One region of the Anabaena sp. CS-542/02 genome, then DNA from elsewhere that is predicted to be linked to it. Evidence: predicted binding sites of a transcription regulator. Region 1 holds the regulator's gene; each other region holds the start of a gene.
What was found. The regulator HrcA, encoded in region 1, represses chaperone genes, less so after heat shock. The targets are predictions, from matches to a motif close to TTAGCACTCNNGANTCNNGAGTGCTAA.

Region 1 (3,286 bases):
TTTCTGGTTTCTTGGTTGCTAGTGCCATCAGATACCCTGGTTGCTGTCCGTTTTCTGGGTCGCGGTCAATATCTATGGTGGTCACCGCCAGGGTAATTTCATTACCTAGCCACGGTTTAATATCTTGGTTGTAATCTATGTCAGTCTTAGCTAATAAACTGGTTTTGAGTTGGGATAATTGTCCTTGACGCTCCCACAGACGCTCTGGATTATTCAGTAACGACACCATCACCGGCGCTACTTTGGAGACGAATATAGCAGCCTGGGGTTCAGAGGTAGAAGTAACAAGGTTAACCGGGGTCTTGGCGAAAAACCAGTAAAATAACCCTATGGCTATAATTACTAGTGCGATCGCCCCAGCTACCAAAAAACCAAAGAATGAGCGTTGGCTATTGACATTAGACATATTGACAGTGCTTTTAGTTGTGTAACTTGGTTTTACTACTCCCTTGGGAATAGATGCTGATGTCAGGAAAAAGATTTTCTGTCACCATAAAGGGTATAGGTTGTTTACAAAAATCTCATGACAGGGAATCCTTCTGGTCAACTCATTACTCCAATTAGTGTAGAGGAACTGGCGCAACGTCTGTCTTCTGGTGATCCAAGTATTCAGTTAATAGATGTGCGCGAACCCCAAGAAATAGCAACTGCTACTATTGACGGGTTTGTGAACCTCCCCTTAAGCGAATTTGGGGACTGGAGTGACCAAGTCGCCACCATGTTTAATCCCCACGCTGAAACCCTTGTGTTATGTCACCACGGTATTCGCTCCGGCCAGATGTGCCAGTGGCTAGTTGCTCAAGGTTTTACAAATGTTAAAAATATTACTGGTGGTATAGATGCCTACTCTATCTTAGTTGATTCTTCTATTCCCCAATACTAAAAGATTGACAAGATAGCATTGCCCAGGTGTAACTGATTATGACATCGCCGCAATGCTACTCTCAAGATTATACCGTCTGAGATGTCACTAATTAAGCATACATATGGCTTTTGGGTAAAAGTAATTTATACTACATATTATCCCAAACAGAGATGCAATAATACTTAAATAATCAAGTGCAAAATAAACTGAACTAATTAAATATTCTGCTACATTAATTAACTATTATTCAGATTTTTTGCTTTTAAAACCCTTTTTTTTCCACTTTTAAATCTGCCTTCAGCCAAACATACCCTATGCAAGTCCAGTTAACGAATCGACAACAGCATATACTTTGGGCAACAGTACGTCATTACATCGCCACTGCGGAGCCGGTAGGTTCAAAAGCCTTGCTTGATGAGTATGACCTCGGTGTGAGTTCAGCCACAATTCGCAATGTCATGGGTGTGTTAGAAAAATCAGGATTACTTTACCAACCACACACATCCGCTGGACGCATACCCTCAGATTCCGGCTATCGTATTTATGTTGACCAGTTAATTACACCTTCTTTCCGAGATACTACGCGAGCGGATATTTTAGCAAAAGAGGTAGAACTGGCCCTACAAAATCGCCTCCATTGGGAAGATTGGAGTTTGGAAGCGGTATTACAAGGTGCTGCGCAAATTTTAGCCACAGTCAGCGGCTGTATTAGCTTAATTACCATGCCCCAAACCACTATGGCAATTGTGCGACATCTGCAATTAATGCAAATTGAAGCCAACAAGATCATGCTGATTATGGTAACAGATGCTTATGAAACCCATTCCAAACTGATCAATTTATGCCCCCCAGGGGAAGAAGCCAAAGTTGACCCAGAGAAAATAGACCATGAATTACAGATAGTCTCTAATTTTTTGAATACCCACTTGCGGGGGCGCAGTCTGTTAGAATTAACTTCCCTCGACTGGAGTGAATTAGATCAAGAGTTCCAACGCTATGGCCAATTCTTGAAAGATTCAGTCACAGACTTCACTCGCAGCCATATGACACCAACTACAACCCAAATTATGATCAGGGGTGTAGCAGAAGTTTTGCGTCAGCCGGAATTTTCTCAATTACAGCAAGTACAAACCATTATCCACTTACTCGAAGAAGAACAAGAGCAGTTGTGGCCGTTGATCTTTGCTGAACCGGAAACCCAAGAGATGGGTAAGTCTAAGGTAACAGTCCGCATCGGTACAGAAAACCCCCTGGAGCCGATCCGCACCTGTACTTTAATTTCTTCTACTTATCGCCGGGGTATGCTACCTGTAGGGAGTGTGGGAGTATTAGGACCTACACGCCTGGACTATGAAAGTGCGATCGCAGTTGTAACTGCTGCTGCTGACTACCTTTCAGACGCTTTTAGTTAAGTTGGTATACAAGAAGATGCTCAGAAAAATTGGTTTTGGTTTACTATGGCTGGGATTTCTCAGCTATGCTTTTATTTTTGCTCCCCCAGATCAACCTGATACTTGGGAGTTAATTCAAAGGCTTTCCCTGGGAAAATGGCAAGATATTAACCCCCTAGTCATAGCATTATTTAACCTCATGGGCATCTGGCCTGTAATTTACAGTGCAGTACTGTTAAGTGATGGTACTGCTCAAAAAATCCGCCCTTGGCCTTTTGCAGTCGCTTCTTTTGCTGTTGGGGCTTTTGCTGTTTTACCTTACTTAGCTTTACGCTCACCCAATCAGGTATTTTCTGGTAGAAAGACTCTCTTACTCAAGTTGCTAGATTCCCCTGTGACTGGTGTGATTTTAACTATAGTCGTGGTGATTCTCCTCGCCTATGGTTACACAGGGGATGTGGCAAATTTTATACAGCATTTCCAAAGCAGCCGTTTCATTCATGTGATGAGTTTAGATTTCTGTCTACTTTGTCTGTTATTTCCCACATTACTGGGGGATGATATGGCGCGTCGGGGTGTGAAAAATCAGGGTTTTTTCTGGTTAATAGCTTTAATTCCTTTATTGGGTCCCTTAATTTATTTATCTGTGCGTCCCCCGTTACCGGAATTAAATACCTGATAAATTTGAGGTAGTTGCCACCAAGGAACATGGGGGTATTCGTGATGTTCGTAATGGTAACCAAAATGGTAGCAAGTGATAAATGACCACCAAATAGGACGGCTAATAGTCTGGGAACGATGGGGGTTTTGATAACCTTCTACTGGTTCACTATGGGGTAGAAAGGTGCCAAAATAGAATAATTGTAGGGAACTTAAGATTGAGGGAATTACCCAAAAATAATTGAGGTTATCCTCTGGCAGATGTCCGAGATATTTTCCTAAGTTATAAATAATCATTAATGTGATTATTTGCCACCAACTCCAGTAACCTTTCATGAAGTATAAATACCAAGCTAAGAAGTTTTTATAT
Region 2 (3,286 bases), on a different contig from region 1:
TCAACAAATTCATTGGTAGCAGCATTGTAACCAACGTTGAATTCTTTCTCTTTGACGCGTTCAGCAATGACAGCACCATTCTGACCGGCGTTTTCAGCAATCCGCTTCAGAGGCGCAGGTAAAGCCCGAACTACAATCAAAGCACCTGTTAATTCTTCACCGGTGAGGGTGCTGTTAGCCCACTCTTCCAGGCTAGGAGCCAGATGAGCTAGAGTTGTACCACCGCCGGGAACGATACCTTCTTCTACAGCCGCTTTGGTAGCGTTGATAGCGTCTTCCAGGCGTAGCTTCTTATCTTTCATTTCGGTTTCGGTGGCTGCACCCACTTTGACCACAGCTACACCACCAGAGAGTTTAGCAAGACGTTCTTGTAACTTCTCTTTGTCGTAGGAAGATTCGGTTTCTTCCATCTGACGACGGATTTGCTCGCAACGAGCCTTAACAGCAACTTCATTACCTTCAGCAACAATGGTGGTGTTGTCTTTGGTAATGGTGATCCGGCGAGCTTTACCCAGGCTTTCTAGTTTGGTGTTTTCTAGCTTCAAACCAGCGTCTTCAGTAATTAACTGACCACCAGTGAGAACGGCGATATCTTCGAGCATAGCTTTACGGCGATCGCCAAAGCCAGGAGCTTTTACAGCCGCAACGTTCAGCACACCCCGCAGACGGTTAACCACCAAGGTAGCTAAAGCTTCTTTTTCAATATCCTCAGCGATAATCACTAAAGGACGACCGGCACGAGCTACTTGCTCGAGAACTGGTACTAAATCTTGTACCAAAGCGATTTTCTTATCGGTGAGCAGCAGGAAAGGCTCATCAAAGACCGTTTCCATGCGTTCAGCATCGGTGGCAAAGTAGGGAGAGATATAGCCTTTGTCAAAGCGCATCCCTTCGGTAATTTCTAGCTCGGTGGTCATAGATTTCCCTTCTTCGAGAGAAATTACGCCTTCCTTGCCTACTTTGTCCATTGCTTGGGCAATCATCTGGCCGACTTCTTCATCGTTACCAGCTGAAATCGAAGCAACTTGGGCAATGGATTTAGAATCTTCTACTGGACGGGCGTGTTCAGCAATCTTCTCTACCAAGAAGGTAGCAGCTTTATCAATACCACGCTTCAGGGAAATTGCATTAGCACCAGCTGCAACGTTGCGTAAGCCTTCTTTGACCATGGCGTGGGCTAAAACGGTGGCAGTGGTGGTACCATCCCCAGCGGCGTCGTTGGTCTTAGAAGCAGCTTGACGAATCAAAGCCACGCCTGTGTTTTCAATGTGGTCTTCTAATTCGATTTCTTTGGCGATGGTTACACCGTCATTAACGATTTGGGGTGCGCCAAATTTCTTTTCGAGAACTACGTTACGACCTTTAGGGCCTAGGGTGACAGCTACAGCCTCAGCCAAGATGTCAATGCCTCGCTCGAGGGCGCGACGGGCGTTTTCGTTGTAGATAATGCGCTTTGCCATAGGTATGTCTATTCAGGGAGTAAGTCAAGATTTTTAATTGGACTTTAGGGGTTGGGCTTTCGGCGTGGGGGTCGCCCCATCGCGTCTGTACCCATTCCCTATTAGTTAACGACTGCTAATATATCTTTTTCAGAAAGCAGTACGTATTCTTCTGTGCCGAGCTTGATATCAGTGCCGGCGTACTTGGAGTACAGCACTTTATCCCCGACTTGAATGTCTAATGTCTGACGGCTACCGTCATCGTTACGCTTGCCAGGTCCAAGTGCTACTACTTCGCCTACTTGGGGTTTTTCCTGGGCGTTGTCAGGTAAAAACAGTCCACCTGCAGTTTTTTCTTCGGGGGCGCTCACTTTTACGAAAACGCGATCGCCTAGGGGTTTAACTGTAGAAACGCTTAAAGTTACAGCTGCCATAAATATTTTTTCTCCAGAGTTAGCACTCTCAACTCCTGAGTGCTAATCTACCTAAAAGCAGCATAAAATGGCAATAATTAATTGAGTACGGGTTCCCGCACCAGCATATGGCTGGACTACTTAAGTATAAATACTGCATCATTTCGATATATCGGGTTTTGCTGGGTAAGTTACGAATATTTTTATATAGATAAATTTATGTGCAAAACCGGTAAATTGTTATAAAACTGTAATCAGGGTGCCGCTCGATGAGTAAGACTACACTGGTAGGGTGACGCCGTGAACTCGCCAAAATTACTCAGTTTCTTGATGACAAAGCCCTAAGTAATTGTCTAGAAATATGAGCAATGGCAGAAATTCAGCCAGAGAATTTTATCTGTGCTGACCAGACAGTTACTCACTTCTGTGCAAAACAAGTTAGTCTTGGATATTGGGAACACTGACTAAAGCCCAAGGGTGAATTAAACAGGAAGTCTCCCACTTATATCCTACCTATAAGACTACAGCCTATCTCTTGCGGGTTTGTTGCTGTAGACCGATAATGGTGGTCTACCCATATGGTTCCTGGTTTTGCTCGGCAATACCAGAAGTTATTGAGCCAGTCATCCCAAAACACTCGATAGGCATAATGGTGGTGCAAGAATATGCATTTTGACCCATCTTGTGCCGATAACTCCTCTACTTGCTTGCGAACATTTGTCAAGGCTGAACATCACCAGGATATAGTAAAGCAGTAAGCCTCTGAAAGGGCGGTTTTTTTAAGTTAGGGTCATCTTCAGCCAATATGTACCTCGTGAATTAGAAGCATGATTATTTAATCAGTGTTTTTTTCACCCGCCACTTTCAAAGCGATATATAATAGCGCATTATAAATACTACTGCTCTACGTATCCTTACCGCAAGTTTGCCCATGTTCTCGTCGTCTGATCAAAAGTAATCACCACTTTTAAGACTTCCAGAAGGCAAAGGCAAGTTAAGTAGAAAAAGGACAACACCTCAATGATCCACCATAAAGGATAACCACTCAACACCTTGATGGACCGAAGCGCGAAAAGTGCCAATGCTATGAAAGAGCCCAGCATGAAAGATCACAAAAGACTGCTACTGATTGACGATGACCCTAACCTCATCTTGCTGGTGAAGGACTACCTGGAATTTAGAGGCTATGAAGTTAACACTTCCGAAAATGGACGAGAAGCCCTGGGAATTCTTCAACAAGATATTCCAGATATGATCATCTGTGACGTCATCATGCCGGAGATGGACGGATATACTTTTGTAGAACAACTCCGACAAAATGAACGCACCGCCTGGATTCCCGTGCTTTTCCTATCAGCGAAGGGCCAAAGTGCAGAGCGAGTTAAAGGTCTGAACAAAGGGGCTGATGTTTATATGGTCAAGCCCTTTGAACCA
Region 3 (3,286 bases), on a different contig from region 1:
ATTTGACGCAAGGGAGCTTCTAATGCGCGTTTGATAATATCCGCGGCAATTTTTTCTTCTCCGTGAAGGGTTGCTTTGATGGCGTCGATTTTCTCGGTCAAGTTGATCAGGGTTGTACCACCACCGGGAACTATCCCTTCTTCTACAGCAGCTTTAGTGGCGTTGAGCGCGTCTTCAATCCGTAGTTTGCGGTCTTTGAGTTCGGTTTCTGTGGCCGCACCCACTTTAATGACTGCGACACCGCCTGCTAGCTTGGCAATGCGTTCTTGGAGTTTTTCGCGATCGTAGTCAGAATCAGTTTCTGCCAATTGCTTACGAATTTGAGCAACTCGGGTTTGTACCTCTGGTTTGGTCTCACCACCGGCCACAATTGTGGTGCTTTCTTTGTCAATGGTGATTTTGCGGGCAGTTCCGAGCATTTCTAAAGTAGCAGTGTCTAGACTTAAACCGATTTCCTCAGAAATCATCTGTCCATCGGTGAGAATCGCAATATCTTGTAACAACGCTTTGCGGCGATCGCCAAATCCGGGTGCTTTGATAGCAGCAACAGCCAGGACACCGCGCGCTTTATTGACTACTAAAGTTGCTAAAGCGTCTCCTTCTAAGTCTTCGGCAATAATCAGCAAGGGTTGACCCAGACGGGCTACTTTTTCCAACACAGGAACTAAATCCTGGATGCTGCTGATTTTTTTGTCGGTAATCAGGATGCGGGCGTTTTCAAATTCTACGATTTGCCTGTCGTTATTGGTAATGAAGTAGGGAGAAATATAACCCCGGTCAATCTGCATCCCTTCCACTACTTCCAGTTCGGTAGTCAGGGATTTAGATTCTTCCACAGTGATCACACCGTCTTTGGTGACCCTTTCCATGGCTTCGGCAATCATTGCGCCCACTTGTTCATCATTACCGGAGGAAACAGTGGCCACTTGGGCGATCGCACTTCCTTCTACTGGTTTTGCCACCTTGGCAATTTCTTGTACCAACACTTCAATAGTTTTGTCGATCCCCCGCTTCAAGCTGATGGGGTTAGTACCAGCGGCGACGTTCTTTAAGCCTTCTCTAATCATCGCCTGTGCTAAAACTGTGGCGGTGGTGGTTCCATCACCAGCGATATCCTTGGTTTTGGATGCCACTTCTTGAATCAGTCTTGCACCGGTGTTTTCTAAAGGATCTTCTAATTCAACTTCTTTGGCAACTGTGATCCCATCATTAACGATTTGGGGCGCGCCAAATTTTTTTTCTAAAAGGACGTTACGACCTCTAGGTCCCAAGGTGATTTTTACCGCGTCAGCTATGGCGTTAACACCTTTCTCTAGCGCTCGCCGTGACTCTTCATCAAATGAAATAATTTTTGCCATGTTTTATCTCTCTAGTCCTTCCATTAGACAATTTAGCACTCACTAGACCAGAGTGCTAATCACCAAACAGTTCAGATTATAAATGCAAATTCCCAAAATTGAGTAATATTACAGTTGATACTCATATAGGACAATGGCAGTAATGCTTGAATTGGGGGATGAATCTAGACAACTTTCTTAAGTCCCTCGGCATTGCCGACCCTAGCGGTTCCGGCTGGTTGGCAGTAGTATTTACGTTTCTTTTGGCTTGGCTGGTAACCTGGCGTTTGATTCCCACAATACGCAAATTTGCCTTGCGGGTAGGTTGGGCTGACCAACCAAATGCACGACGACTCAACCAGCAGCCTTTACCCAATGCGGGTGGTTTAGCTATTTATGCGGGAGTGATTGCCGCTATGGTACTAGCTAGCCTGTTACGACCTATTGCCCTGCAAAGCGTCTTGGCTCAAGTCCTAACCATTTTACTAGGAGGTTCCATCCTAGTGCTTGTTGGTTTTATTGATGATCAGTTCGGTTTACCGCCCTCTGTGCGCCTGTGGGCACAGATTGTCACGGCATTGTTGCTGTATGCCAACGGCATCAACATTGATGTTGGATTCAACACGCCCATAGACTCGCTATTTTCCATGGCGATAACGGTACTTTGGGTAGTAGGTATCACTAACGCCATCAATTTGATGGACGGTATGGATGGATTGGCTGGGGGAGTGAGTTTTATCACTGCCATGAGTTTGTTAGGGGTTGCTGCCCAATTTCCCAATCGGGCGGCTGCTATTTTAGTGCTGGCAGCTTTAGGGGGTGGAGCTTTGGGCTTTTTGCGCCATAACTTCCACCCCTCAAGGATTATCATGGGTGATGCTGGTGCATACTTTTTTGGTTATGTCCTAGCTGCAACTAGTATTTTAGGTAACCTGCAACAAAATACAATTTTTGCCCTCGGACCGACGATTTTATTTCTCATATTGCCAGTATTGGATACTACACAAGTGTTTATCCGCAGGTTATTGGCAGGAAAAAACCCTCTCAGTACCCCCGGTAAAGACCACATACACCACCGCTTACTCGCCTGGGGATTTTCCCAAGGCCATGCTGCCTTGACTCTGTGGAGTATCACTTTAGTTTTTAACTTGCTGGCCATGAGAATACAAGGCATGACTCTGGTGGTGATATTGACCACTGCGATTAGTATTGTCATGCTCTTGAGCTTTACCATCTGGCAAAGAACCTGGAGTCACTCATGATTACATTACCATGCCGCCATCAACGTTAAAGACTTGTCCAGTAATGTAAGCAGCAGCAGGATCAGCAGCGAGGAACCGCACCATACCAGCTATTTCTTCTGGTTGACCGTAGCGACCCAGAGGGATATATTTTAAAATATCTTCGGTGTTGCTAAGTTTACTGGTCATGTCTGTGGCAATAAAACCAGGAGCAACGGCATTAACTGTGATCCCGCGAGAAGCAAGTTCTTTGGCGACGGTTTTAGTAAAGCCGATGACCCCTGCTTTGGCGGCGCTATAGTTGGCTTGACCAGGGTTACCCATTTGCCCAGCTACGGAGGCAATATTAATAATGCGTCCGGAACGTTGTTTGAGCATAATTTTACTAGCGGCGCGTGTGCATAAGAAGACACCTGTCAGGTTGAGGTCAATTACTGCTTGCCAATCTTCTGGCTTCATGCGTAAAAGTAGGGTGTCGCGGGTAATACCGGCGTTATTGACAATAATATCAAGGCGTTGAAACTTTTCTATGGTGGCGTTAAATAATGCCTCCACTTGATCAACCTTGGATACATCAGCTTTTAGGGCAATAGCCTGACCTCCGGCGGCATTAATTTCTGCGGCTACAGTGTCGGCAGCACCGCTAGAACTAGCATAATTAACTACTATACTCGCTCCTTGTTTAGCTAGTTCTAAAGCGATCGCTCG

Region 2: the regulator HrcA is predicted to act here: its motif matches at 1,893-1,919, upstream of groES (co-chaperone GroES).
Region 3: the regulator HrcA is predicted to act here: its motif matches at 1,391-1,417, upstream of groL (chaperonin GroEL).

What each region holds. Positions count from the first base shown of each region.
Region 1 covers NZ_JAQMTM010000070.1:1,490-4,775, forward strand. Annotated here, with positions in the region: gene PN447_RS07025 (DUF3352 domain-containing protein) at 1-406, opposite strand, end outside; gene PN447_RS07030 (rhodanese-like domain-containing protein) at 524-883, shown strand; gene hrcA (heat-inducible transcriptional repressor HrcA) at 1,180-2,277, shown strand; gene PN447_RS07040 (DUF2834 domain-containing protein) at 2,294-2,935, shown strand; gene crtW (beta-carotene ketolase CrtW) at 2,893-3,286, opposite strand, start outside.
Region 2 covers NZ_JAQMTM010000083.1:27,105-30,390, forward strand. Annotated here, with positions in the region: gene groL (chaperonin GroEL) at 1-1,460, opposite strand, end outside; gene groES (co-chaperone GroES) at 1,562-1,873, opposite strand; gene PN447_RS09405 (response regulator transcription factor) at 2,909-3,286, shown strand, end outside.
Region 3 covers NZ_JAQMTM010000002.1:2,721-6,006, reverse strand. Annotated here, with positions in the region: gene groL (chaperonin GroEL) at 1-1,358, opposite strand, end outside; gene PN447_RS00135 (MraY family glycosyltransferase) at 1,517-2,599, shown strand; gene fabG (3-oxoacyl-[acyl-carrier-protein] reductase) at 2,600-3,286, opposite strand, start outside.